DNA from 3 places in the Tardiphaga sp. 841_E9_N1_2 genome. Region 1 is predicted to be linked to each of the others. Evidence: riboswitches for the same ligand, from Rfam matches in the RefSeq annotation. Region 1 holds a riboswitch; each other region holds the start of a gene.
The links. Region 1 has a riboswitch for cobalamin ahead of AB8A50_RS13080 (DUF1636 family protein). Riboswitches for the same ligand answer to the same signal wherever they lie in the genome.

Region 1 (8,081 bases):
GCCGCTATAGGGCAGGCGGTTCATCACGAAGGCCGGCATGGCGCGCGCTGCGGCGTGGACGGCGATCAGCGCTGCCGCACCTGCCCACAGCGGCAATATGGCGAGCGCCGCGATGCGCAGCGCCACGCCGAGGCCGAGTGCCAGCGCCCCGTAAGTGCCGATGCGGCTGTCCTTCATGATCGCGAGGCGCTTCTCGACGGTCCAGCCTCCGCCGAAACTGTCGGCCGTATCGGCAAGGCCGTCTTCATGCAGCGCGCTGGTCAGAGCGATGCTTGCCGTGATTGCCAGCAGGGCGGAAATCAGCGGTGACCAGAATTCGCCGGCAACGAGAAACACGATTGCGGATGCAGCACCGATGCCGGCGCCGACCATCGGAAAATACTTCATTGCACGCGCAAGCCAGTCAGCATCCTGCGCGTCGCCAGTTGCCGGTACCGGCAGCACCGTCAGGAAACGGATCGCATTCAAAAGATGCGGATCCAGCCTCATCTAGATCTTTCCGGCCAGCACGTCGTCGAGGCTCGCAACGTCGGTCAGCATGCGCGCGGCAGCACGGACCAGCGGCACCGCAAGCAGCGCGCCGGTGCCTTCACCGAGCCGCAAGCCGAGATCGAGTAGCGGCTGGGCATCGAGCGCATTGAGCACCATGTCGTGGCCGCGTTCAGCCGAACGATGTGCGAAGACGCAGTAGCCGCGTGCAGCCGGGCACAGACGAACGGCGAGCAGTGCCGCGGCGCTGGAGATGAAGCCGTCGATGATCACCGGCCGCCGTTGCGAAGCTGCGCCGAGGATCGCTCCGGCCATGCCTGCGATTTCCAATCCGCCGAATTGGGCCAGCACATCCAGTGGCGCAGTTGCGTCGCTGCGCGCTGCCGCCTTCGTGATCGCCGCGCGCTTGCGCGCCATGCCGGCATCATCCTGCCCGGCGCCAACGCCGATACAATCATCCAGGGGTGCCGGTGCGAGTCGATGAACCACCAGTGCCGAGGAGGCCGTGTTGCCAATTCCCATCTCGCCGAGCGCGATGATGTCTGCGCCGGCCTTGATCTCACCGACGGCGATTCTGAAGCCGCGCGTCAGCGCATCCGCCGCTTGCTCTGCCGTCATCGCGGGTTCGCGCGCAGCGTTGGCTGTGCCCATGCGAACCTTGGCGTCGATCAGCTTCGGATGGACGGGCAGTTCCGCAGCGACGCCGATGTCGATCACGCGCACACCGATGTCATTGGCCGCGGCGAAAGCATTGGCCGTGGCGCGGCCGGCCAGATAGGTCATCACCATCGCGACCGTGACCGCCGACGGATATTGCGACACGCCTTCGGCTACGAGTCCGTGATCTCCGGCGAAGACCAGCAGCACGGCATTGTCACCGCGCGGTTCGCCTGGATGCCGGATCATGCCGAGTTGCAATGCCAGCTCCTCGATTCGTCCGAGCGATCCCAGCGGCTTGGCCTTGCCGTCGATGGCGGCGCGGATTCCTGCCGCGATCTGCGGGTCAACAGGCGCAATGGCGGGCGGCTGCCACAAGGGCTGGGAATAGGCGGACATAGGGTTCCTTTTCGCGGCCTAACTGACGCAAGACGACCTGCAAGGTCAACAGGTCCGGGCGACAGTCCGTCGGCGCGGTTGACCCCGGCGCACCTGGCAGATAGCGTCTTTTACGATGGTCCTTCCGCGTGGAAGGTGAATAGGGAAGCCGGTTTGAGGCCGGCGCTGCCCCCGCAACTGTAAGCGACGAGCCCGCGCCGGTGCCACTGGGAATTCTTCAGAATTCTTGGGAAGGCGGCAACAGGCTGTGACTCGCAAGCCAGGAGACCTGCCATCACGAACTGTGCTTTGGAGGCGTCGTCGGGGCGGGGTGCACCGGACGGGAGCGAACCGACGGCCATGCTGTCGGCGCGATCCAACAAAGCTCGTAGGCCCGCGAGGGCATGAACTGAGCATGTGATGGATCACGACAGCGCCGATATCTCTGGCGAACAAATTTCGGTCGAACCGCCGCGCCCCGTGCCGGCTGGTCCCGTTGTCGTGAGCGTGTGCATCAGCTGCAAGGCCGCCGAAACTGGCACGATCGTCGGGCCGGACATGTTCGATGCGGTGAAGGCCGCGCTCGGCGATGGCGATGCCGCCGTGATGGTGCGTCCGGTGCAGTGTCTCAGCGTCTGCAAGCGGCCAGCAACCGTCGCGGTGACGAGCCCTGATGGCTACACGTTCCTGTTCGGCGATCTGCAGACCGATAGCGGCAGCGCGGCGCTGGTGTCTTTCGTGGAGTCCTATCAGAAGGCCGACTACGGCCTGGTGCCATGGCGCGAGCGCGCCGAGGTGCTGCGCAAGGGCATGGTCGCGCGTGTGCCGCCGATGCGTTGGTCGCCTGAAGATGGGCGTGCGCCGAAATGACCGCGACCTCTACCACGTTGGTGCTGGGTGGTGCGCGCTCGGGCAAGTCGTCCTTCGCCGAAAAGCTGGTCGATGGCATCGGCCTGACCAAAGTCTATCTTGCGACTGCAACGGCCGGTGACGACGAGATGCATGCCCGCATCGCGCAGCATCGCAAGCAGCGCGGCGAAGGCTGGATCACCGTGGAAGAGCCGCTGGCGCTGGTCGATGCGCTGACGCGCGAGGCGACGGTCGGGCGCGTCGTGCTGGTGGATTGCCTGACACTGTGGCTGTCGAACCTGATGTTGGCCGAGCGCGATCCAGAGATTGAAGCGAAGCGCCTCGTGCGCTTCCTCGATGTCTCGCGCTATCCGATCGTGTTCGTGTCCAACGAAGTTGGCCTCGGCCTCGTGCCGGAGACACCGCTCGGCCGCGCGTTTCGCGATGCGCAGGGCCGCCTCAACCAGATCATCGCGGCCGCCGTGCCGAATGTTGCTTTCGTTGCCGCCGGGCTTCCGCTCTGGCTCAAGCGTTCCCAGGAGAATTGAATGTCCCGCGTTCCCGTCACCGTCCTCACCGGATTTCTCGGCGCCGGCAAGACCACGCTGCTGCGCTCGCTGCTGACCCAGGCCGATGGCCGCCGCATCGCCGTGATCGTCAATGAGTTCGGCGATGCCGGTTTCGATGGCGGTCTGGTCGAGGAATGCGCGGCAAAGGCCTGTGCGCCCGGCGATATCGTAGAACTCACCAATGGCTGCATCTGCTGCACGGTCGCTGACGATTTCGTGCCGACCATGGATAAGCTGCTGTCCCGTGAACGCCCGCTCGACGCCATCGTCATCGAGACCTCCGGCCTCGCGCTGCCGCAGCCGCTGTTGAAGGCCTTTGCCTGGCCGGCGGTGAAGACCCGCGCCACCGTCGATGGCGTCGTCACCATTGTCGATGCGCTGGCGCTGTCCGAGGGCCGCGTCACACTCGATGAGGATGCCGTTGCCGAGCAACGCGCCAGGGACGAGGGTATCGGGCACGACGATCCGATCGAGGAAGTGTTCGAGGACCAGCTCGCTTGCGCCGACCTTGTGGTTCTCTCGAAGAGCGATCTCGTCACCCCGGAAAAGCTCGCCGAGATCGAAGCCAAGCTCAAGGCCGTGCTGCGTCCGGGTGTGAGCATCGTGCGCTCCAAGGGCGATCTCGCGCCGTCGGTGCTGATCGGCCTTAACGCCGCGGCCGAGGATGACATGGCTGCCCGCGTCGGTCATCACGGCGAGGAAGAAGAACACGACCATGACGATTTCGACAGCATCGTCGTCAAACCCGCCGCTGCGGCCAGCATCGACGCGATGCGTGCGCGCATCAGCGACGCGCTTGGCCTCGACGGCGTGCTGCGCGTGAAAGGCCATGCCCGCATCGCCGATAAATCCGCTCCGATCGTCGTGCAGGCCGTCGGCGCCCGCGTCGATCTCGCCTTCGCCCGGCCGGATGTGGCGCAGGCCGAGCACCTCGTAGTCATCGGCCTCAAGGGATTCGACGGCGACGCCGTGCGAAAGGCACTCGCCGGGTAACGCAGGTTCACCCGCATGCATCTGAAGCTCGACACCTCCGGCAGTATTGATGACGGCGACGTCGCCCGCGATCTCGGGCAGGACACCGCCGATATCGTCGTGCTGTCAGCGGCGGATAGCGATCTGGCGGCGTTCAATGCGGCGCATGCGACACTGCCGGGCGATTTCCCCAGCGTGCGGTTTACCAACATGCTGGCGCTCGGTCATCCCGCGTCGGTCGATCTCTATGTCGAGCGTACGCTGGCCAGGGCGAAGATCGTGGTGCTGCGCATGCTCGGGGGTATCAGCTATTGGCCGCATGGCGTCGAGAGCCTGCGCAGCGATGCGCTAAGCCGCGGTAGCAAGTTCGCCTGCCTGCCCGGCGAGATGGACTGGAATGCCGAGCTGGCCGCGCGCGGCACGGTCAGCAGCGACGACACCCATGCGTTGTGGCGCTATTGCAGCGAGGGCGGCGTCGACAACGCGCAGCTGGCACTGCGCTATGCCGCACATCTGATCGGCCATGGTGAGGAGCCGCCTGTTGCGCGGCCGATGCCTTCGGCCGGCTTTTGGCCGGGTGAACCCGCGGGGGATAACCGGCCGAATGCGATCGTGATCTTCTACCGCGCGCTGGTGGCCGGCGGCGATACTGCGGCAATCGATGCATTGCGTCGGTCGCTCGACGCGCGCGGCCTCAATGCGGCCTGTCTCTACGTCACGAGCCTGAAGGATGAGCGCTCCGCGGCTTTCCTGCGCGCCGCGCTTGCGGCCTATCCGCCCGATATCATCATTAACGCGACGGCCTTCGCCACTGCGACCGCGCATGACGATGCCGGCGTGTTGTCGGCGTCAGGCTGTCCGATTCTGCAGGTCGCGCAGGCCGGCATTTCACGCGCCAGCTGGGAAGCCTCTACTCGCGGCCTGACGCCGCGCGATCTGGCGATGCATGTGGTGTTGCCGGAAGTCGATGGGCGCATCTTCGCCAATGCCATCGCTTTCAAGGAACGCGGCACCAGTGACGGCGGCTTCGCGCCGACGACACTGCAGCCGGTGCAGGATCGGATTGATGCGACCGCTGATCTGGCGCGCGCCTGGGTGCGCTTGCGCCGCGCTGCGGCGTGCGAACGTCGCGTCGCGCTGATCCTTGCGAACTATCCAAATCGCGATGGTCGTCTCGCCAATGGCGTCGGCCTCGATACGCCGCAGAGCCTGATCGATGTGATCGCCGCGATGTGCGAAGCCGGCTACGGCACTGGTGACGCACCTGACACGACGACCGCCATGATGCAGCTGTTGCAACAAGGTCCAACGAATGCGCTTGCCGGTCGCGCCGAGCGAAGCGGTGGCGTGACGTGGCCGCTGGCTGACTATCACGCGGCCTTTGCGACGCTGCCGACCAATGTGCGGCTGGCTATTGAGTCACGCTGGGGCAAAGCTGAGAACGATCCGCATGTCGTCGATGGCGCCTTCCGCCTCGGCCTGCATCGCTTCGGCAACATCACCGTCGGCGTGCAGCCAGCGCGCGGCTACAATATCGATCCCAAGAGCACCTATCACGATCCCGATCTGGTGCCGCCGCATCACTATCTCGCCTTTTATCTCTGGCTGCGCCGCGACTTCGATAGCCATGCAGTGGTGCATCTCGGCAAGCACGGCAATCTCGAATGGCTGCCGGGGAAAAGCGCCGGTCTGTCAGCCGATTGTCTGCCCGATGCCGTACTCGGTCCGCTGCCGCATCTTTATCCGTTCATCGTCAATGATCCCGGCGAGGGTATTCAGGCCAAGCGCCGCACCTCCGCCGTGATCATCGATCACCTGACACCACCGATGACGCGGGCCGAATTGCACGACGATCTGGCGCGGCTGGAGAATCTGGTCGACGAATATGCCATGGCGACCGATCTCGATCCCAAGCGCGCTGCCGTGATCGCCGAAGACATCCTGTCGCTCGCCCGCGCGCAGCAGATTGATGCCGACGTCAATGTCACCCGCGACACGCCGACGGGCGAGGCGCTGCGCGCGCTCGATGCGCATCTCTGCGATCTCAAGGAAATGCAGATCCGCGACGGACTGCACATCTTTGGCCGCGTACCCGAGGACGCCCAGCGCAATGATCTCCTGGTGTCCATCGCGCGCCTGCCACGCTCCGATATCAAGCCGCAGGATGCGTCACTGCATCGCGCATTGGCTGCCGATCTCGGGCTTGGTGCGTTCGATCCGCTCACCCGTGATATGGCCGATGACTATCTCGGCCCGCGCCCCGGCGTTCTTGCCGATGTCAGCGATGCAGTGTGGCGCACCACAGGTGACACCGTCGAACGAATCGAAGGGCTGGCGCTGCAACTTGTCTCCGGCGATCTGCCTTGCGATCCCACCTGGACGCGCGCCACCGATGTACTTCACTGGATCAATGCGAAACTGCGACCCGCCATCGATGCTTGCGGTGGCGCGGAGACGGCCGCATTCCTCGGAGGACTCGACGGTCAGTTCGTGCGGCCCGGTCCATCTGGCGCGCCGACGCGTGGACGCCCCGATGTGCTGCCGACCGGGCGCAATTTTTTCGCCGTCGACGTTCGCGCCGTGCCAACGCCATCCGCCTGGCGCATCGGGCAACTGGCGGCCGAACGGCTGGTCGAGAGCTATTGGCAGGAGGCCGGCGAATGGCCGCGCGCGATCGCGCTGTCGGCCTGGGGCACCGCCAATATGCGCACCGGCGGTGACGATGTCGCGCAGGCATTGGCGCTGATTGGCGCGCGCCCGCTGTGGGAGGAAACCTCCGGCCGTGTCACCGGCTTTGCCATTACGCCGCTGTCTGAGTTGAAGCGCCCACGCGTGGATGTGACCTTCCGTGTCTCCGGCCTGTTCCGCGATGCGTTCCCGACCCAGATGGACATCATCGGCTCCGCCGTGAGTGCCGTGGCCGAACTCGACGAACCCGACGACGCCAATCCTATTGCCGCCAATGTCCGCGCGCGTGCCCGCACGCTCGAAGCCGGTGGCATGACCTGCGAGATCGCACGGCGACAGGCGACGCGCCGTGTGTTCGGCTCCAAGCCTGGAGCTTATGGTGCGGGCCTGCAGGCGCTGATGGATGAGGGCGGCTGGAGTAATCGTGCCGACATTTCCGAGGTCTATCTCGATTGGGGCGGCTATGCCTATGGCGGTGGAACCGATGGCGAGAACGCGCGAGGCGAATTCGCCGAACGGCTGAGGGGCGTCGATCTCGTCGCGCAGGCGCAGGACAATCGCGAGCACGACATTCTGGATTCCGACGACTATTACCAGTTCATCGGCGGCCTCGCGGCGACGGTGCAGACGCTGCGTGGCTCGGCGCCGCGCATCGCCCATATCGATACGTCGCGCCCCGAAGCGCCGATTGCCCGGCCGCTGGCGCATGAGATCTCGCGCGTGGTGCGCGGCCGCGGCGCCAATCCGAAATGGATCGCCGGCGTGATGCGTCATGGCTACAAAGGCGCATTCGAGATCGCGGCCACGGTTGATTATCTGTTCGGTTTCGCGGCCTCCACCAATGCGGTCGCCAATCACCATTTCGATCAGCTGTTCGTCTCCTATTTGGAAAATGACGAAGTTCGCTGCTTCATGGCATCTGCCAATCCCGCGGCGCTGCGCGAGACGGCTGCGCGCTTTGCGGAAGCGATGCGCAGGGGCCTGTGGACGCCACGTTCCAATCGCGCTGCCGATCTGATCGCCGAACTTCTGCCGCAGGCACACAAAGAGATCGCAAAGGAAATCGCATGACCGAACTCGCCCACGACGATGAAGAAAATGCCCGCCACAAGATCAAGGCGGCCAAGCACAAGGCCGCCAAGGACAAAATCATGGCGACCAAGGTCGGCGAGAAGGGCCTCTTGATCGTTCACACCGGTACCGGCAAGGGCAAGACTTCTGCAGCGCTCGGCATGGTGTTCCGCCATATCGGTCACGGCTATCCGGTCGGTATCGTCCAATTTACCAAGTCGCCGGAATGGGACACGGGCGAAGCCCGTCTGCTGAAGACCTTTCCCGATCTGGTGACGCTGCACATCATGGGCGAAGGCTTCACCTGGATCACCCAGGACCGCGAGCGCGACATTGCTGCAGCGACCGCCGGCTGGGAACGCGCCAAGGAAATGATCCGCGATGACCGTCATCGCCTGGTGCTGCTCG
Region 2 (8,081 bases), 1.6 Mb from region 1:
CATTTCATGTTCCAAATGCCAGCTATTCGGGGTACTCAGAGCCGCTTTCGCTCAGGAATCCCGTCATGCACGACATTAAATTGATCCGCGACAATCCCGAAGCTTTCGACGCTGCGCTGAAGCGGCGGGGACTGGCGCCGCTGTCGGTATCGCTGCTGGCGATCGATGAAGCGCGCCGGACCGCGATCCTTGCGTCCGAGCAGGCGCAAGCCCGGCGCAATGCGGCCTCGAAGGAAATCGGTGAAGCCAAGAAGACCAAGGACGAGGTGCGCGCCAATGCGCTAATGGCCGAGGTCACCGAACTCAAGACAACGATGCCGGCGATGGAAGCCGCGGTGAAGAACGCCGAGGATAAGCTCAAGGTCGCGCTTGCCGAAATCCCGAACCTGCCGCTCGACGACGTGCCTGAGGGTGTCGACGAACACGGCAATGTCGAGCGTCATCACTTCGGCGCCAGGCGCAACTACGCGTTCACGCCGAAAGCTCATTACGATATCGGCGAAGCCTTGGGCTTCATGGATTTCGAGGCCGCGGCCAAACTCTCGGGCGCACGCTTCGTCGTGCTTAAGAAAGGGCTTGCACGGCTGGAGCGTGCCATCGGGCAGTTCATGCTCGATCTGCATACGAATGAGCATGGCTACACGGAAGTGAACCCACCGCTCTTGGTTCGCGACGATGCGATGTTTGGCACTGCGCAGCTTCCGAAGTTTCGCGATGATCAATTCGCCGCCGGTGCGATCGGTAGTGAAGGGCAGGGTTACTGGCTGATCCCGACCGCCGAAGTCCCGCTGACGAATCTCGTTCGTGAATCCATCCTTGAAGAAAAAGAGCTGCCGCTGCGTATGACGGCGCTGACGCCGTGCTTCCGCGCCGAGGCTGGTGCTGCCGGCCGCGATACGCGTGGCATGATCCGCCAGCACCAGTTCACCAAGGTCGAATTGGTTTCGATCACCACGCCTGAGGAAAGCAAGAACGAGCATGAGCGCATGCTGTCCTGCGCCGAGGAAGTGCTGCGCCGGCTTGGCCTGCATTACCGCGTGATGACGCTGTGTACTGGCGACATGGGTTTTGCTGCGCAGAAGACCTACGACATCGAGGTCTGGATGCCGGGCCAGGGCGACGGCGGTGCTTACCGCGAGATTTCGTCCTGTTCGGTCTGCGGCGATTTCCAGGCGCGTCGCATGGATGCGCGCTCGCGCGGGCCGGATGGCAAACCGCGCTTCGTGCACACTCTGAATGGTTCGGGCACCGCCGTCGGTCGCGCGCTGATCGCCGTGATGGAAAACTATCAGCAGGAAGATGGCTCGATTGCCGTGCCGGATGTGCTGCAGCCTTATATGGGCGGGCTTAAAGTCGTCCAGGCCGGCTAGGCGTCGTCGCGCGCCAGCCGCTCACGCGCGGCTGGCTGTGACCAGCGCGCATTTGGCTTTTTCGGCTTTTATGTTGACAAAGCCCATATGCGTCATCGGAAACGCCTTGCGGCTTTTCGTGCTGACGGTCTCCGCGATGACGCGGCGACGCTCCGTCACATAGCGTCCATCCCGGCTGCGGAAGGCACAGGCGATTTCGAGGTCCTTGACCGGATAGTCGTTGGCGTTGCGCACGGTAAACGTCATCAGCGCCCTGGAACCGAGGCCGCCGCGGCGAAACGATTGGCGGGAAAGGCTGAGACGGTTGAGCTCCGCGGCGTCGGGGACGCTGACGAGTTGTGAAGACGTGGGTTTGGCAAAGTCCTCCTCACTCAGCTCGTCAGGTATTGTAGCCATCACCGCCGTATTGAGGGTGAGATCGGGCTTGGTCTCGGCCAATCTGGGAAGCAGCAGCCACCCCGTCAGGGCGACAACCACGATCGCCACCAATCCGATGATCAACACCCGTTCGAGCTGTTTCGCCATCTCCGTCGCCCTGTGGGGCGCTGCGACCAAGGCCATCCGGGTCGAGCGCGCATGCTTCAGACGCAACTGGCACTCACCTACCTAAGTTAAAAATCCCGACGACGCCGAAATGTTCCGGCTCACGGGAAAAATCGCCTTCGAGACAGCCTCGGCAGCGCACAAGCGGCGCCCAAAATGGGGGTGGCAAAAGCGGGCACATGCTGGCAAGAATCGATGCCGGCCAGCGGCCCTCCCGATCGAAAAGGCACCTCACGAATGCGCATTCTCTGCACCAATGACGACGGCATTCACGCCCCTGGCCTGAAGATCATCGAGCAGATCGCCAAGGAATTGTCGGATGACGTCTGGGTGGTGGCGCCCGAACTCGATCAGTCCGGTGTGTCGCATTCATTGTCGCTGAACGATCCGTTGCGGCTGCGCGAAGTCGGCCCCCGGCACTATGCCGTGCGTGGCACGCCGACCGACTGTGTCATCATGGGCGCGCGTCATATCCTGAAGGACAAGCAGCCGGATCTCGTATTGTCCGGCGTCAACAAGGGCCGCAACGTCGCCGAGGACGTGGTCTATTCCGGTACTATCGCCGGCGCGCTCGAGGGCACCATTCTCGGCATTCCGTCGGTGGCGTTAAGCCAGGAATTCTCGATGGAAACGCGTCACAATCCGCAATGGGAGACCGCGCTGAAATTCGGACCTGACGTGCTGCGCAAGGTCATCAAAGCGAGCGTGCCGAAGAACACCGTCATCAACGTCAACTTCCCGGCCTGCGCGGCCGACGAGGTGAAAGGTGTCGTCGTCACCCGGCAGGGCAAGCGCAATCAGGGCTTTCTGCGCGTCGATGAGCGGCGCGATGGCCGCAACAATCCGTATTTCTGGATCGGTTTCGAGCGCATCGTCGCCGCGGAAGCCCCGCTGGAGGGCACCGATCTCGCAGCCCTTGCTGCGCGCTATGTCTCGGTCACGCCGCTGCGTCTCGATCGCACGGATGATGTATTCTCCGAAGCGCTGACCAAGGCGCTTGGCTGAGAGTTCGAAATAGGCGAGTGGGCTCGCCTAGACCGCGACGCCCTTGAGCGTCGTTGACAGCACCTGCGCCAGCGTTTCCATCTGGAACGGCTTCTGCAGCGTCGGGCGGTCACGAAATTCTTCCGGCAGGCCTTGCGCGCCGTAGCCAGTCGCGAAGATGAACGGGCGGTTGCGCGATGCGATCACTTCCGCGACCGGCGAAATCACCTTGCCGTTGACGTTGACGTCGAGGATCGCAATGTCGAACTTGGCAGACCCAGCCAGTTTGATCGCTTCGTTGATGTCACCGGCTTCGGCGGCCACGCTGTAGCCGAGTTCCTCGAGCATATCGGCGACCATCATGCGGATCATGACCTCGTCTTCGACCAGGAAGACGGAGCCGCCCGGCGGGTTCGTTGCAGTCATGGCCGGTTTCCTTGCCCCAATCCTCTGAACAAAATCGCAAATTCCCGGGTTGAACGCAATCTCGACGCATTGCCATTTTCGTGACCCAAAGACGCAGTCGCGTGTTCGGTACCAGATAGAGCAAGATCAGGATTTCAGCGCCCCGCCCATAACAGGCTGGTATGTTGCTGGTTCCGCGTGCGGAACAATAAAAGTTGTCGTTAGGCTATCTCGGTTCCGATCGCAGAAATACATCAATCTATCTTTGCTAGATCGAGAGTGTTTCTAACCTGTGCTGCGTGAGGCATTTCCATGATTACCGTCGGACAGCCGCCCGAACAGATGACGTTTCAGCTTGGTCTGCGGCGCCGTGGGATCAGCGATCGGCTGGTGCTGCGCGCAATGGAGGATATTCCGCGTGATCGCTTCGTCGAGCCGAACGATCGCGCCCACGCCTGGCGGGATACGGCCTTGGCCATTGCCTGCGGTCAGACCATCAGCCAGCCCTTCGTGGTGGCCTATATGACCGAACAGCTGCAATTGAATGCTGGTCACCGTGTGCTCGAGGTCGGCACGGGATCGGGCTACCAGGCCGCGATCCTGTCGAAGCTCGTCCGGGACGTGCTCAGCATTGAGCGTTATCGCACGCTGGCCGATGCCGCCCGGACCCGGTTGGAGGCACTCGGCCTCCACAATATCGAGGTCATGCTCGGCGATGGCCTCAATCCGGCTGCCAATTTGGGATCGTTTGACCGGATCGTCGTGACCGCCGCCGTGGAGGAGGTGCCAGTGGCGCTGACCGATCGGCTTGAGGAGGGGGGTATTCTGCTTGCGCCGGTTGGTCCTCACAATGGCGTCCAGACCCTGGTCCGGATCCGCAAAACCGGGGATGGATTGGAGCGAAAGGACCTCGTGGACGTGCGTTTTGTGCCAGCACTTCCGGGCATCGCGCGCGAACTCTGAAAAAAGTTCGTGAACGGCTGTCACGTGTTGGTCGCAAGGTTAAAGGCTTGGTAACGGAGACGGTGTTTACTCAATTCAGTTGTTTGTTGCGTATGAGTGAGTAACCAATGTCCAGCGTTGTCGAGTTGCTTTACTCGCGCCGCGCTCCGCAGGTCGCGGTGCTGGCGCTGATGTCTATCGGTTTTGCCGGCTGCAGCGCCGACATGCAGACACGGCTATCTCAGAATCCAAATTTTGACTCAGGTCAGTCCCGTGGCTTTGGCTGGCAAGGTGAAACCACCGGCTCGGTACCGCAGCGCGCACCGCGCGCGCCGGTCGAGCGCCAGGAACTGCCACAATATCAGCGTCCGGCCTATAATCCGCAGCCGCAGTATCAATCCCAGCCTTTGCCGCCGCCGATCTCGGCGCCGCAGTCCTATCCGACAGCCCGTCCGGTTGCATCAGCTGCTCCCGTCAGCGGGGGCGGCAACGGTATGTATACGCCGCCGCCCGCACGTACGCCGATCGAAACCACCGGCTCCACGGCGCCGCGCTCGGTTGCAGCGACCAACGGCCTTGCCCGTGATGGCGGCACCTCGATCATCGTCGGCACCAGCGATACGCTCGATGGTCTGGCGAAGCGCTACAACGTCTCGTCGGCCGCGATCCTGCAGGCCAATGGCTACAAGGGGCCGCGCGCGCTGTCGCCCGGTCAGTCGCTGATCATTCCGCGTCAGGGCGCCGCGGCAACTCCGGCCGTTGCTGCTGCTCCGAGCAAACCTGCCGTCGGCGCGTCCACCACGCATTTCGTCAATCGCGGCGATACGCTGATGAGCATCTCGCGCCGGAACAACGTGCCGGTCGCCGAACTCGCGCGCGCCAATGGTCTGGCGCCGACTGCCCAATTGAAGCTTGGCTCCAAGATCACGGTACCCGGCGCGCGTACGGCCAATGCAGCTCCTGCAGCAGCGCCGCTCGCTGCGCCCGTCGCAGCCGTGACGGCTGCTCCGGCTGGCGCGGTCACGTCCGCTGCCGTGGCCCGTGTTGCTTCTGCCGAGCCCGCACAGAAGGCCCGTCTGGCAAGTGCCACGACGACGCCTGAAGAAATCGCGCCGGAATCGCCGACTAAAGCCGCTGACGCAACCGGCGCTTTGCCGACGTTCCGTTGGCCGGTGCGCGGCCGCGTGGTCACAGGCTACGGCGCCAAGACCAATGGCAAGTCCAACGACGGCATCAACGTCGCCGTGCCGGAAGGCACGCCGATCAAGGCTGCCGAAGATGGCGTCGTTGCCTATTCCGGCAACGAGCTGAAGGGTTACGGCAATCTGGTCCTCGTTCGTCACTCCAACGGCTACGTCACCGCATATGCCCATGCGAGTGAGCTGATGGTGAAGCGTGGCGAGACCATCAAGCGCGGTCAGGTGATCGGCAAGTCCGGCCAGTCCGGTGAGGTTACTTCGCCGCAGCTTCACTTCGAGATCCGCAAGGGCTCGTCACCGGTCGATCCGCTGCAGTTCCTCAACGGGGCGTAAGCGCAATCCACGAAGTGTAGTTCGCATTTAAGCAAGCCCGGCCTCGTGCTGGGCTTGATGCGTTTGATCTCGGGGCTGCGGCCCACTCCAGCTCCGGAATCTTCAACGCGCTGCTGCGAGTGGGCAGCTTGCGCACGCAAGCTCGGTTGACTGCCGCGCGATGTTGCCCATATGTGGACATGTCGTGGTTCTTCGGGAAGGTTTGCCCGAAGCTAAGAGGGAAGCCGGTGAGGCGTTAAGCCAAGGCCGGAGCTGCCCCCGCAACTGTAAGCGGTGAGCCGCTGTCCATTAAAGTCACTGAGACCCGCAAAGGTTTTGGGAAGGCCGGACAGCAGCATTGACCCGCGAGCCAGGAGACCTGCCTCGACAACATAAACGTCCTCGGGCGGGGTGTCCCGGTGGTGCGGTTGCGATTCCGCGACTGCCGTCGTGGAATCCAGACGTGTCACTTTGGCCTTTTGCCCCCAATCATTGGGGTTAAGCCATGTCTACTGTGTCAAAGTCTACTTCTTCAAAATCAGCTACTTCACTTCCTGTTGCTACATTGGGCACGCCACGGATCGGTCCGCGGCGTGAGCTCAAGATGGCGCTGGAAAGCTATTGGTCCGGTGCAATCGACGAGAATGCGCTGATCGACGTCGGCGTCGGGCTGCGTGCCGCAAACTGGGCACGTCAGAAGTCGCTCGGGATCACGGTCATGCCGTCGAACGACTTCTCATTCTACGATCAGGTGCTCGATACCAGCGTCATGGTCGGCGCCATTCCCAAAGTCTATGGCTGGAAGGGCGGAGACGTTTCCTTCGCGACCTATTTTGCCATGGCACGTGGATCACAAGGCGCCGCGCATGACGAGGCCTGTACGCACGGCCCTCATGCGCATGACTCGTCGCAAGGCGTACCAGCACAGGAGATGACCAAGTGGTTTGATACCAACTACCACTTCATGGTGCCTGAACTGGCGCAGGATCAGACCTTCAGTCTCGCATCGCGCAAGCCGATCAAGGAGTACGAGGAGGCGAGATCGCTGGGTTATCAGACACGACCTGTGCTAGTCGGGCCTGTGACCTATCTCAAACTGGCCAAGAGTATGGATGCGTCATTCGACCCGGTGACGCTGCTCGATCGATTGCTGCCCGTCTATGTCGAGGTGCTCGGGGAATTAGCCGACAGCGGCGCTGAGTGGGTGCAACTGGATGAGCCGTGTCTGGTGCTCGATCTCGACGCGCCCGCAAGGCAGGCGCTGCAGCGGACTTACGCTGCTTTTGCGGAAGCGGTCCCGCAGCTCAGGATCATGCTGAACACGTACTTTGGCGAACTTGGCGACAACCTCGATCTGGCCCTGTCGCTCCCTGTCGCCGGGCTTCATCTCGATCTGGTCCGCGCGCAGGATCAGTTCGATGAAGTCGCTGCGAAGGCGCCCAAAGACATGGTCCTCTCGCTCGGCGTGATCGATGGACGTAATATATGGCGGTCCGATCTGTCCAGTCTGCTCGATGGGTTGGAACCCATGGTCGATCTGCTGGGGCGGGATCGCGTCGAGCTGGCGCCGTCCTGTTCGCTGCTACATGTGCCGATTGATCTCGGCCTTGAGACCGAGCTCGATCCGGACGTCAGAAGCTGGCTGGCCTTTTCAGTCCAGAAAATGGAGGAACTGGCGGCGCTCGGATCCGCCTTGGCTGGTAGTCGCGCGGATGTCGCCGCAAAGCTCGCTGCGTCGGATGCGGCGGCAGCCGCGCGGGTCGCATCGTCGAAGATCCACGATCTTGCTGTCACCAAACGCGTCGCTTCTGTTGATGCGACTATGCGTCGTCGCAGCAGCGATTTTGCCACGCGCGCGAGCGAGCAGCATCGGCGCTTCAAGCTGCCGGCATTTCCGACCACGACCATCGGCTCGTTTCCGCAGACCGCGGAAGTGAGAAACGCTCGCGGGGCCCATGTCAGGGGCACGCTCAGCGATGCCGCCTACAAGACGTTCCTGCAGAACCAAACGGCGAGGGCAGTGCGCTGGCAGGAGAACATCGGTCTCGATGTGTTGGTGCATGGCGAGTTCGAGCGCAACGACATGGTACAGTATTTTGGCGAACAGCTCGCCGGCTTCGCCTTCACCAAATATGGCTGGGTGCAGTCCTACGGTTCCCGCTGCGTGCGGCCACCTGTGCTGTTCGGCGACGTGTCCCGGCCGCATCCCATGACCGTCGAATGGTGGCAGTACTCGCAGTCGCTCACCGAGCGGCCGATGAAGGCGATGCTGACAGGGCCCGTCACGATTCTGAACTGGTCATTCGTGCGTGACGACATTCCCCGC
Region 3 (8,081 bases), 2.0 Mb from region 1:
CTGCGCGCTATCGCTTGGGAAGGCCGCTTCCTGGTGATCGGCTTCGCCGCCGGCGACATTCCGAAGATGCCGCTTAATCTAGCGCTGCTGAAGGGCTGCGACATCCGCGGCGTGTTCTGGGGCGCCTGGGTACGGCAGAATCCCGAAAAGAACCGCGCCAACCTGGAAAAGCTGGTGAAGTGGGCCGCCGAAGGGAAGATCTCATCCCATGTCGACAGGACTTTCCCATTAGCCAAGACAGCCGATGCGTTGAAGGTACTGGCGGGCCGTCAGGCCATGGGCAAAGTGATCCTTCATCCATAAACTGAATGAGGCGGACGCGGATTACGCGTCCGTTTCACCCTTCGCCAATCCACGTGCGATGGCCGCTCTGGCGGCTTCGCGGTGGTCCGCGTTGATGTGGCTCGCCACCATGCGCAAGGCGGTGGCCAGCACCGCGGCATCATCAGTGAATCCCAGAACGGGCAGCATGTCCGGCACGAAATCGAATGGCAGCACGAAATACGCGATGGCGCCGAGCAGCGCCGCCTGGACATGGCGCGGTGTCTGCCGGTCGAAGGCGCAGTAGTAAGCCGCCAGCAAGTCTTCGGCGAAAGGCAGTTTGACCGCCAGTCGCTTGAGCTTGTGCCAGAACTGCTTGCGCACGCTTTCGCGGTCTTTGGCCAGTTCATCGGCTGGCTCGAAGCCCACGCTGTGGTCGGTTGCCATCGGCAATGTCCTCGCGGCTGCAGTTTGCAGCCTTTCCGGTAAATGGTGATCCGGCTCCGGCGTCGCAACATTCAGCAACGCTCAGGAGTGGCCGAGTTGCCCGGCGATGGTATTCATGGCCCTGGCCAGATCGACATCGCGCTTGGTGACGCCATCGGCGTCGTGGGTGGAGAGTACTACCTCCACTGTCTTGTAAACATTGCGCCATTCCGGGTGGTGGTCGCTCTTCTCGGCGACCAGGGCGACCCGCGCCATGAAGCCGAAGGCCTCGTTGAAATCCTTGAACGTAAAGGTCCGGGCGATGGCATCGCGCCCGGAAACCTCGCTCCAGCCCGAGAGCTCCTTGAGCGCCGCCTTGCGGGCCTCGGCCGAGAGTCGTTCCACCATGCCAACCTCCTGCTTCACTTGAACTTTACTCTAACGCCCGGTGACACAGTTGGGATCCATGCCACAATAAGGCAGCAAATGCCGCGCATGCAGGAAAGTAATCAAGCCCGTCGGTAACCATGCTGCCGGTGGAACGGCGCGTCGACCCGAAACTTTGCTATATCGTCGCTCGAACCCATTTGGCGCAGATGAATTTGAAGCGATTGTTTTCCAGATCCATGGCAGACGGTCCCGATGTTATCGGGCCGATAGGGCCGCCGTCACCGCGGTCGATCCGGCGCAAGATGACGCTGATCACGCTGGCCGGGACGTTGGCGATCGTCGCAGCCGTGGCAGGCGCTTACTACTTCGCCATGAAGCCGGTACCGCTGCGGATCGCCGTCGGTCCGCCGAACAGCGACGACGTGAAGGTTGTGCAGGCGCTGGTGCAGTCGTTCTCGCGCGATCACTATACGGTTCGTTTGCGGCCGATCCTCACCGAAGGCGCCACGGCCAGCGCCAAGGCGCTCGCGGATGGCAAGGCCGATCTCGCGATCATCCGCGGCGATCTCGAAGTGCCAAAGAATGCGCGCGCCGTCGCCACGCTGCGTAAGAACGTTGCTGTGATCTGGGTGCCGCCGGCCGCCAAGGGCAAGAAGTCCGGCCCGAAGATCACCAAATTCTCGCAACTCGCCGGCCGCCGCGTCGGCGTGATCGGCAAGACGCAGGCCAACGTCAACCTGCTCAACATCATCCTGCGGCAATACGGCGTCGATCCCGCCAAGGTCACCATCGTGCAGTTCTCGACCACCGAAGTGGCCGAGGCGGTGAAGGACCAGAAGGTCGATGCGTTCATTGCGGCCGGTCCGGTGAACAGCAAGATCACCAATGATGCGATCCAGGCCTCGAGCCGCGATGGCACGCCGACTTTCCTCGCGATCGATTCGGCCGAAGCCATCGCGCAGAACTTCCCGATGTATGAATCATCGGAAATTCCCGCAGGCGCATTCGGCGGCGCGCCGGCGCGGCCGGACGACGACGTCAAGACCATCAGCTTTTCGCATCACATCGTGGCACGGCAGAGCCTGTCTGATGTGACCATCGCCGCCTTCACGCGGCAGCTGTTTGCGATCCGTCAGCAGATCATCAACGACTTCCCGCTGGCGGCGAAGATCGAGACGCCGGATACCGATAAGGATGCGGTGATCCCCGTGCATCCCGGCGCGGCCGCCTATGTGGATGGTGAAGAAAAGACCTTCCTCGATCGCTATAGCGATTACATCTGGTGGAGCCTGATGGGGCTCTCGGCGATGGGCTCGATCGGCGCCTGGTTCGCGAGCTATCTGAAGAAGGACGAGCGCAACGTGAATGTGTCAGAGCGCGATCGTCTGCTCGACATGATTGCCGCCGCGCGCAAGAGCGAGTCCCTCGAAGAGCTCGATACGATGCAGGCGGAAGCCGACGATATTCTGCGTCATACGCTGAATTGCTACGAGCATGGTGCCATCGAGGAAGGCACGCTGACAGCCTTCAATATTGCGCTCGAGCAATTCCACAACGCCGTCGCCGACCGCAAGGCGCTGATCGGCATGATCCCGCCGGAGCCGATGAATCCGCCGGAGCAATTGCGTCAGCCGCCGCGGCCGCTCGCGGTCTAGAGTCTTTCGTTTTGACGCGTTTTCTTCACGCGAACCGGGACCACTTCGCTCGAAAACGCTTTAGCGCTTGAGATAGCGCCAGCCGATCACGACGCCGCTCGCCGAGACGATGGTGCCGAGAATCGACAGCAGCCACACCACGATGTCCCAGGCCGGGCGATACATCAACAACAGCTGAAAATCGAAACTGTGCAGCGCATTGAACAGCCAGCGATAGGTACGCCGGCTTGAGTCGACGCGGCCGAGAATGTCGCCGGTGACCGGGCTGATGTGAAACCAGGTTTGCGCGTCGTCATCGAATTTGGCGCGTAACACCGGCAATTCGCGGTCATTGTGGTGCGCGTACCAATAAGCGTCGTATTTTCCGAGGGTTATCTGGCGTTCGAGGTGCGAATCCGGAAGCAGTTTTATTGCGGCGTTCCAGAGGCGGTCTTGCGGCAGTCTTGCGATTTCGCCGCTTGTCGGATTGATCGCCATCTTCGTGCCGTCGCGCTTCGCGACGATCATCAGCGGCATGCCGTTGATCCATACGAAGCGCGCTTCGACCGCGGGCTTATCCGCCGGTGCGCGAATGGTTGCAGCGATGGTCGGCGCATCGTGGCCGGCATAGCGCTGCAATACCTCACGTGGCGTATTGCGGTCGGCAAAAACGCGGCCGGGATCGAGCGACAGCCAGCCCGAGAACATCCAGGTCAGCACGAAGAGGCCGGCGATCAGTCCGGTGACGTGATGCCATGCCATCCAGCCGCGATAGGGCGTGATGTTGCCGTTCGCATAACGTCGCTTCAGACGAACGCGCAGAATGCCGATCCAGATTCCGGTAACGCCGACGATCAAACAGATGCCGGAGATCCAAAGCACCACGAGCCGCCACAGCGGGCCGTCCTTGCGCAACACGGTCGGATAGATCCAGTGCGGGATCGAGCCGAGCCAGTTCCAGACGCGCTCCGTACGGTTGGTATCGAGTGCGATCTCGCCGGAGCGCGAGGAGACGTAGAGTTTGGTGCCGGCGTCGTCGCCGAGTGTAATCAGATACAATGGCCGCAGCGGATCGTAGCGCGCGGTGACACTCCATTGATCGCGATCGACGGTCTCTTCGAGCTGAGGCAACTTGCTGGCGGGATGATGCCGTGCGACTGCAAGTGCCTGAAGTTCGTTGATCTCGGTGATGGTACGGCCATCGACGGCGGAGATGGTTTGCCGTTTGCCGTCCCAGCCAGCCAACCGATACACGGGCTCGTCGGCAACCATGTTCAATCGCAATTCGCGCGGATAGCGCGTGGCACCGGCAGCCTTCATCGCCTCGTCGGGAGAGAGCGCCACCTTCTCCCAGACGATATCGGGCAATGCCGCCAGCCGCTCTTTATCGGAGAGGCCGGGAAACGCGACATACATCATCACCACGCCGGAGATGAACCACATCGCGAAGAAGAGACATGTGACGATGCCGACCCAGCGGTGGCCGATATACAGCCACCGCCGGAGAGTGCGTGTCAGCTTGCGTGACAAGCTCAGAACTTCACGTTGACGGCGAGTTGAGCGGTGCGTGGCATGCCGAGCATCCACTGATTGTCGCTGTAGCTCGACGTCGCGTAGATCTTGTCGAACAGGTTGTAAACGCGCAGCGACACCGTGGTGTTGACGTCCGGCTTCCATTGCAGGCCGGCATTCACAACTGTGTAGCTCGGCATTTCCAGCGTATTCGCGTTGTCTGCATAGGTCTTGCCGACAATCTGCACGCCGGCATTGGCCGACCAGTTTGGCGCAAAGCCCCATGTTGCCCAGATATTGGAGACGTTCTGCGGGACATTGATCGGGACGTTGCCGGCAAAATTCACGCCGCTGGCCTGCAGGAAGTCGTCATACTTTGCGCGCAGGAGCGCGGTGTTGGCATCGATGCGCCAGCCGTATTCGAGCACGAGACCGATCGAGGCCTCGACACCGCGCGACGACTGCTGGCCGACCTGCTGAACCGCTCCGCCGCTACCCGGAACCGCTGCGAGCAGATTGTTCTTCACGATCTCATAGGCAGCGAGCGTCCACTCGCCGCGGCCGCCCCAGAACGACTGCTTGACGCCGATCTCGGCCTGTTTGCCGGTCGCGAGGTCAAACTTCGCATTGGCGTTACTCGCCGAGATCAAGCCGCCGATGGTATCGACCGCCGTCGAATACTGGCCATAGAAAGCAAGGTTCTGAATCGGCGTATAGACGACGCCGGCGCGCCACGAGGTCGCCGAATAGTCCCGGGTGTAGCTGTTGGCGGGGGTGCGATAGTCGGTTCGTTCGACGGTCGGTTGGTCCTGGCGGACGCCGGCGATTAGCGACAGCTGCTCAGTCACAGCCAATCGATTCTCTGCGAAGAACGCGTATTGATTGGCGACGCTCTTGAAGCCCGGAACAGTTGGGTCGGGGCTACTGAACAGGCCGGGATCGAAATTATACGGATTGACCGATGAGGACCCGCTAAACGGCGAATTGTTGGTATGCTTGAAGTCGATGCGGTTAACGTCGAAGCCCGCCACGAAGGTGTTGACCATGCCGAACAGATGGCCCTCGAAGGTGGCGTCCATGCGGTCGCCGATCTGCTGCTGCTGGTGGAAGATCTCGAGATAATCGCCGCGATCGATCAGGCCGGTGCCGGAATTGAAGCCGTAGATCTCGACCTCCTTCCAGTGGCGCTTCGCATACATGTAATAGAGCGTGTTGCGCAGGGTGATGCCGTCGGCCACCTGCCACTCGGTCTTCACCTGGCTCCAACTGTCCTGATAGCGGATGTTGCTGTCGCTGACATTGTAGTTCTTGAAGCGGATCGCCTCATTGAGCTGGCCGTTAATCAGCGGCGTGCCGAAATATTTTGATGGATGGCGGTCGCCATAGTCGGTGGAGAGCGTCCAGGTGATGTCCTCGGTCTGCTTGATCTGCACGGCGGCGTGCAGCGCGATGTTCGAGGTGTTGTCGCGATCGACCCAACCATCGGACGCGTTGCCGGTGACGGCGATACGATAGGCGACGTCCTTGCTGACCGGGCCGCCGCTATCGAGAGCGATGCGGCGCGTCATGTTGCTGTCCAGAGAGATTTCGGCCTGGTTGCGTGGCACCCAGAGCGGCAGTTTCGAAATCACGTTGATAGCGCCGCCGATGGCGCCTTCGCCATACATGACGGAGGCGGGGCCGCGCAGCACTTCGATCTTCTCGGCGGTCCAGGTGTCGAAGGGGAAGTTCACCGTGCCGGAGCCGACATAGAGGCGCGTGCCGTCATAGAGCGACGTGACAGAGCCGCTGCCGGCGAAGCCGCGGGTGCTGAAAGCGATGCCGCCATTGCCGGGTTCACCGATGGCCGTAAAGCCGGTGGCATTCTGCGTGACGGCATCGACCACGTTCTGCTGGCCGCGCTCGGCCATGGTTTCCGCCGAGATCACCTCGACGCTGGCCGGCGTCTGCAGGCGCGTCAGGCCGAGGCGGCTCCCCGTCGATGTCGTGCCGGTGAGGTTGAGCGTCGGCGCTGCGAAGACGGGGCCTGTCGGCGTGGCGACCGGCGCGCCGGTATTGGCGGCGACATTGCGCTGCTGCCGCGGGCGCGTAGCGCGCGATGCATTGCCGTTCGTGGCGCGGCGTGCGCGCTGAGGCGTCGCTGACGGCTGAACGACAACAGGATCGAGCGTCTGGCTCGACTGTGAGGTTTGCGACCAGCTTTCGCTCGGACACAACAAGCAGGAGAGAGCAACAGAATAAAGAAAGGGAGTATGTCGCTTCAATGCGACGGGAGAAACGGAGGTCATGAACAGGACTCGCGGTTACGTGGCACGTCACCGCAAACCAAGTCGCCCCGCCGCTTTCAAACAGGCAGTGTGACTTCCACCAGGACACCCCGCCCAATGTGCTCGCGTGTGACCACGACTGGCGGCAGGTCTCCTGGCTCGCGGGTCAATGCCTGTCGCCGCCTTCCCAGGTGAACACCCAGTGGCTCTTGGCGCGGGCTCGCCGCTTACAGTTGCGGGGGCAGCCGCGGAATCGGGGGATCCCCCTCACCGCATTCCCTTTTGATCCCCGAAGGGAACCGTCACGTTCACGTTAAGGTGAAATTTCCAAATGTGTCAATCAAGCTGCCAGTCATTCGCAGCTTGCTTTGGCGGGTGTTGATATTGCGCATCACCTGTCATCGCAGCGTCAAGCGATCTGCCTAGAGCCACTGGTGCCAGAGCCAGGATCAGGAGTTCGCCATGGCACTACGTTTATCCCGTCGTCGCTTCCTCGCGCACTCAGCCGCAGCAGGCGCCAGCTTCCTGGCGATGCCTTACCTCAGCCGCGCGGCGGATCGTCCGGTCGTGTCGCATGGCGTGCAGTCCGGCGATGTCGGGACGAGCAGCGGCATGATCTGGTCGCGCGCGGATCGGCCGGCGCAGATGATGGTGGAAGTCGCCACGACTGAATCCTTCAGCAATGCGCGCATGTTGCCGGCTATCACGGCGCTGCCCGAGAGCGATTTCACGGCGAAGCTGCTGCTCGATAATCTGCCGGCCGGGCAGGACATCTTCTACCGCGTCAAATTCCGCGATCTGTCGCATACCGACATCGTCGGCGAGCCGGTCATCGGTCGCTTCCGCACCGCGCCAGCGGATCGCCGCGATGTGTCCTTTGTTTGGGGCGGCGATGTCGCCGGGCAGGGTTGGGGCATCAATGCCGAGGACGGCGGCATGGTCACCTTCGCCACCATGCGCAAGCACAATCCGGATTTCCTGATCCATTCCGGCGACACGATTTACGCCGATGGGCCGATCCTGCCCGAAGCAAAATTGCCGGATGGCACGATCTGGAAAAACACCATCACGGTGCCGGAAAAGGCGAAGGTCGCCGAGACGCTCGATGAATTCCGTGCCGCGCACAAATACAATCTACTCGACGACAATGTCCGCGCATTCAATGCGCAGGTGCCGATCTTCGGCCAGTGGGACGATCATGAAGTCACCAACAACTGGTCGCTCTCGAAGCAGTTGCCGTCGTCTTACAAGGAGCGCGACATCACGCTGCTGGCGGCGCGCGGTGCGCGTGCCTTTCACGAGATGTATCCGATCTCGGTCAATCCGAACGAGCCTGGCCGCGTCTATCGCACGCTCAATTACGGCCCGCATCTCGATGTCTTCATGCTGGACGAGCGCAGCTATCGCGGGCCCAACGGCCCGAACCTGCAGGAGAGCTATGGTCCCGATGCGTATTTCATCGGCCCGGAGCAGATGGCCTGGCTGAAGCGCGCATTGATGGCCTCGAAGGCGACCTGGAAGGTCATCGCCTCGGATATGCCGATCGGCCTCGTCGTCTATGACAACGCTGCCGACAAAACCGGGTCTGAGG

Region 2: it holds a riboswitch for cobalamin, as region 1 does, so the genes downstream of both, metE (5-methyltetrahydropteroyltriglutamate--homocysteine S-methyltransferase) here and AB8A50_RS13080 (DUF1636 family protein) in region 1, are expected to answer to the same signal.
Region 3: it holds a riboswitch for cobalamin, as region 1 does, so the genes downstream of both, AB8A50_RS22410 (TonB-dependent receptor) here and AB8A50_RS13080 (DUF1636 family protein) in region 1, are expected to answer to the same signal.

Annotation. Positions count from the first base shown of each region.
Region 1 covers NZ_JBPWQC010000001.1:2,699,775-2,707,855, reverse strand. The annotation lists gene cobS (adenosylcobinamide-GDP ribazoletransferase) at 1-489, opposite strand, end outside; gene cobT (nicotinate-nucleotide--dimethylbenzimidazole phosphoribosyltransferase) at 490-1,545, opposite strand; cobalamin riboswitch at 1,645-1,835, shown strand; gene AB8A50_RS13080 (DUF1636 family protein) at 1,945-2,394, shown strand; gene cobU (bifunctional adenosylcobinamide kinase/adenosylcobinamide-phosphate guanylyltransferase) at 2,391-2,921, shown strand; gene cobW (cobalamin biosynthesis protein CobW) at 2,922-3,935, shown strand; gene cobN (cobaltochelatase subunit CobN) at 3,951-7,673, shown strand; gene cobO (cob(I)yrinic acid a,c-diamide adenosyltransferase) at 7,670-8,081, shown strand, end outside.
Region 2 covers NZ_JBPWQC010000001.1:1,103,481-1,111,561, forward strand. The annotation lists gene serS (serine--tRNA ligase) at 66-1,370, shown strand; gene AB8A50_RS05195 (hypothetical protein) at 1,392-1,895, opposite strand; gene surE (5'/3'-nucleotidase SurE) at 2,151-2,918, shown strand; gene AB8A50_RS05205 (response regulator) at 2,946-3,323, opposite strand; gene AB8A50_RS05210 (protein-L-isoaspartate(D-aspartate) O-methyltransferase) at 3,615-4,265, shown strand; gene AB8A50_RS05215 (peptidoglycan DD-metalloendopeptidase family protein) at 4,373-5,776, shown strand; cobalamin riboswitch at 5,945-6,156, shown strand; gene metE (5-methyltetrahydropteroyltriglutamate--homocysteine S-methyltransferase) at 6,261-8,081, shown strand, end outside.
Region 3 covers NZ_JBPWQC010000001.1:4,650,888-4,658,968, forward strand. The annotation lists gene AB8A50_RS22385 (NADPH:quinone oxidoreductase family protein) at 1-303, shown strand, start outside; gene AB8A50_RS22390 (YkvA family protein) at 325-708, opposite strand; gene AB8A50_RS22395 (4a-hydroxytetrahydrobiopterin dehydratase) at 790-1,113, opposite strand; gene AB8A50_RS22400 (TAXI family TRAP transporter solute-binding subunit) at 1,314-2,732, shown strand; gene AB8A50_RS22405 (PepSY domain-containing protein) at 2,793-4,241, opposite strand; gene AB8A50_RS22410 (TonB-dependent receptor) at 4,244-6,511, opposite strand; cobalamin riboswitch at 6,618-6,809, opposite strand; gene AB8A50_RS22415 (alkaline phosphatase D family protein) at 6,953-8,081, shown strand, end outside.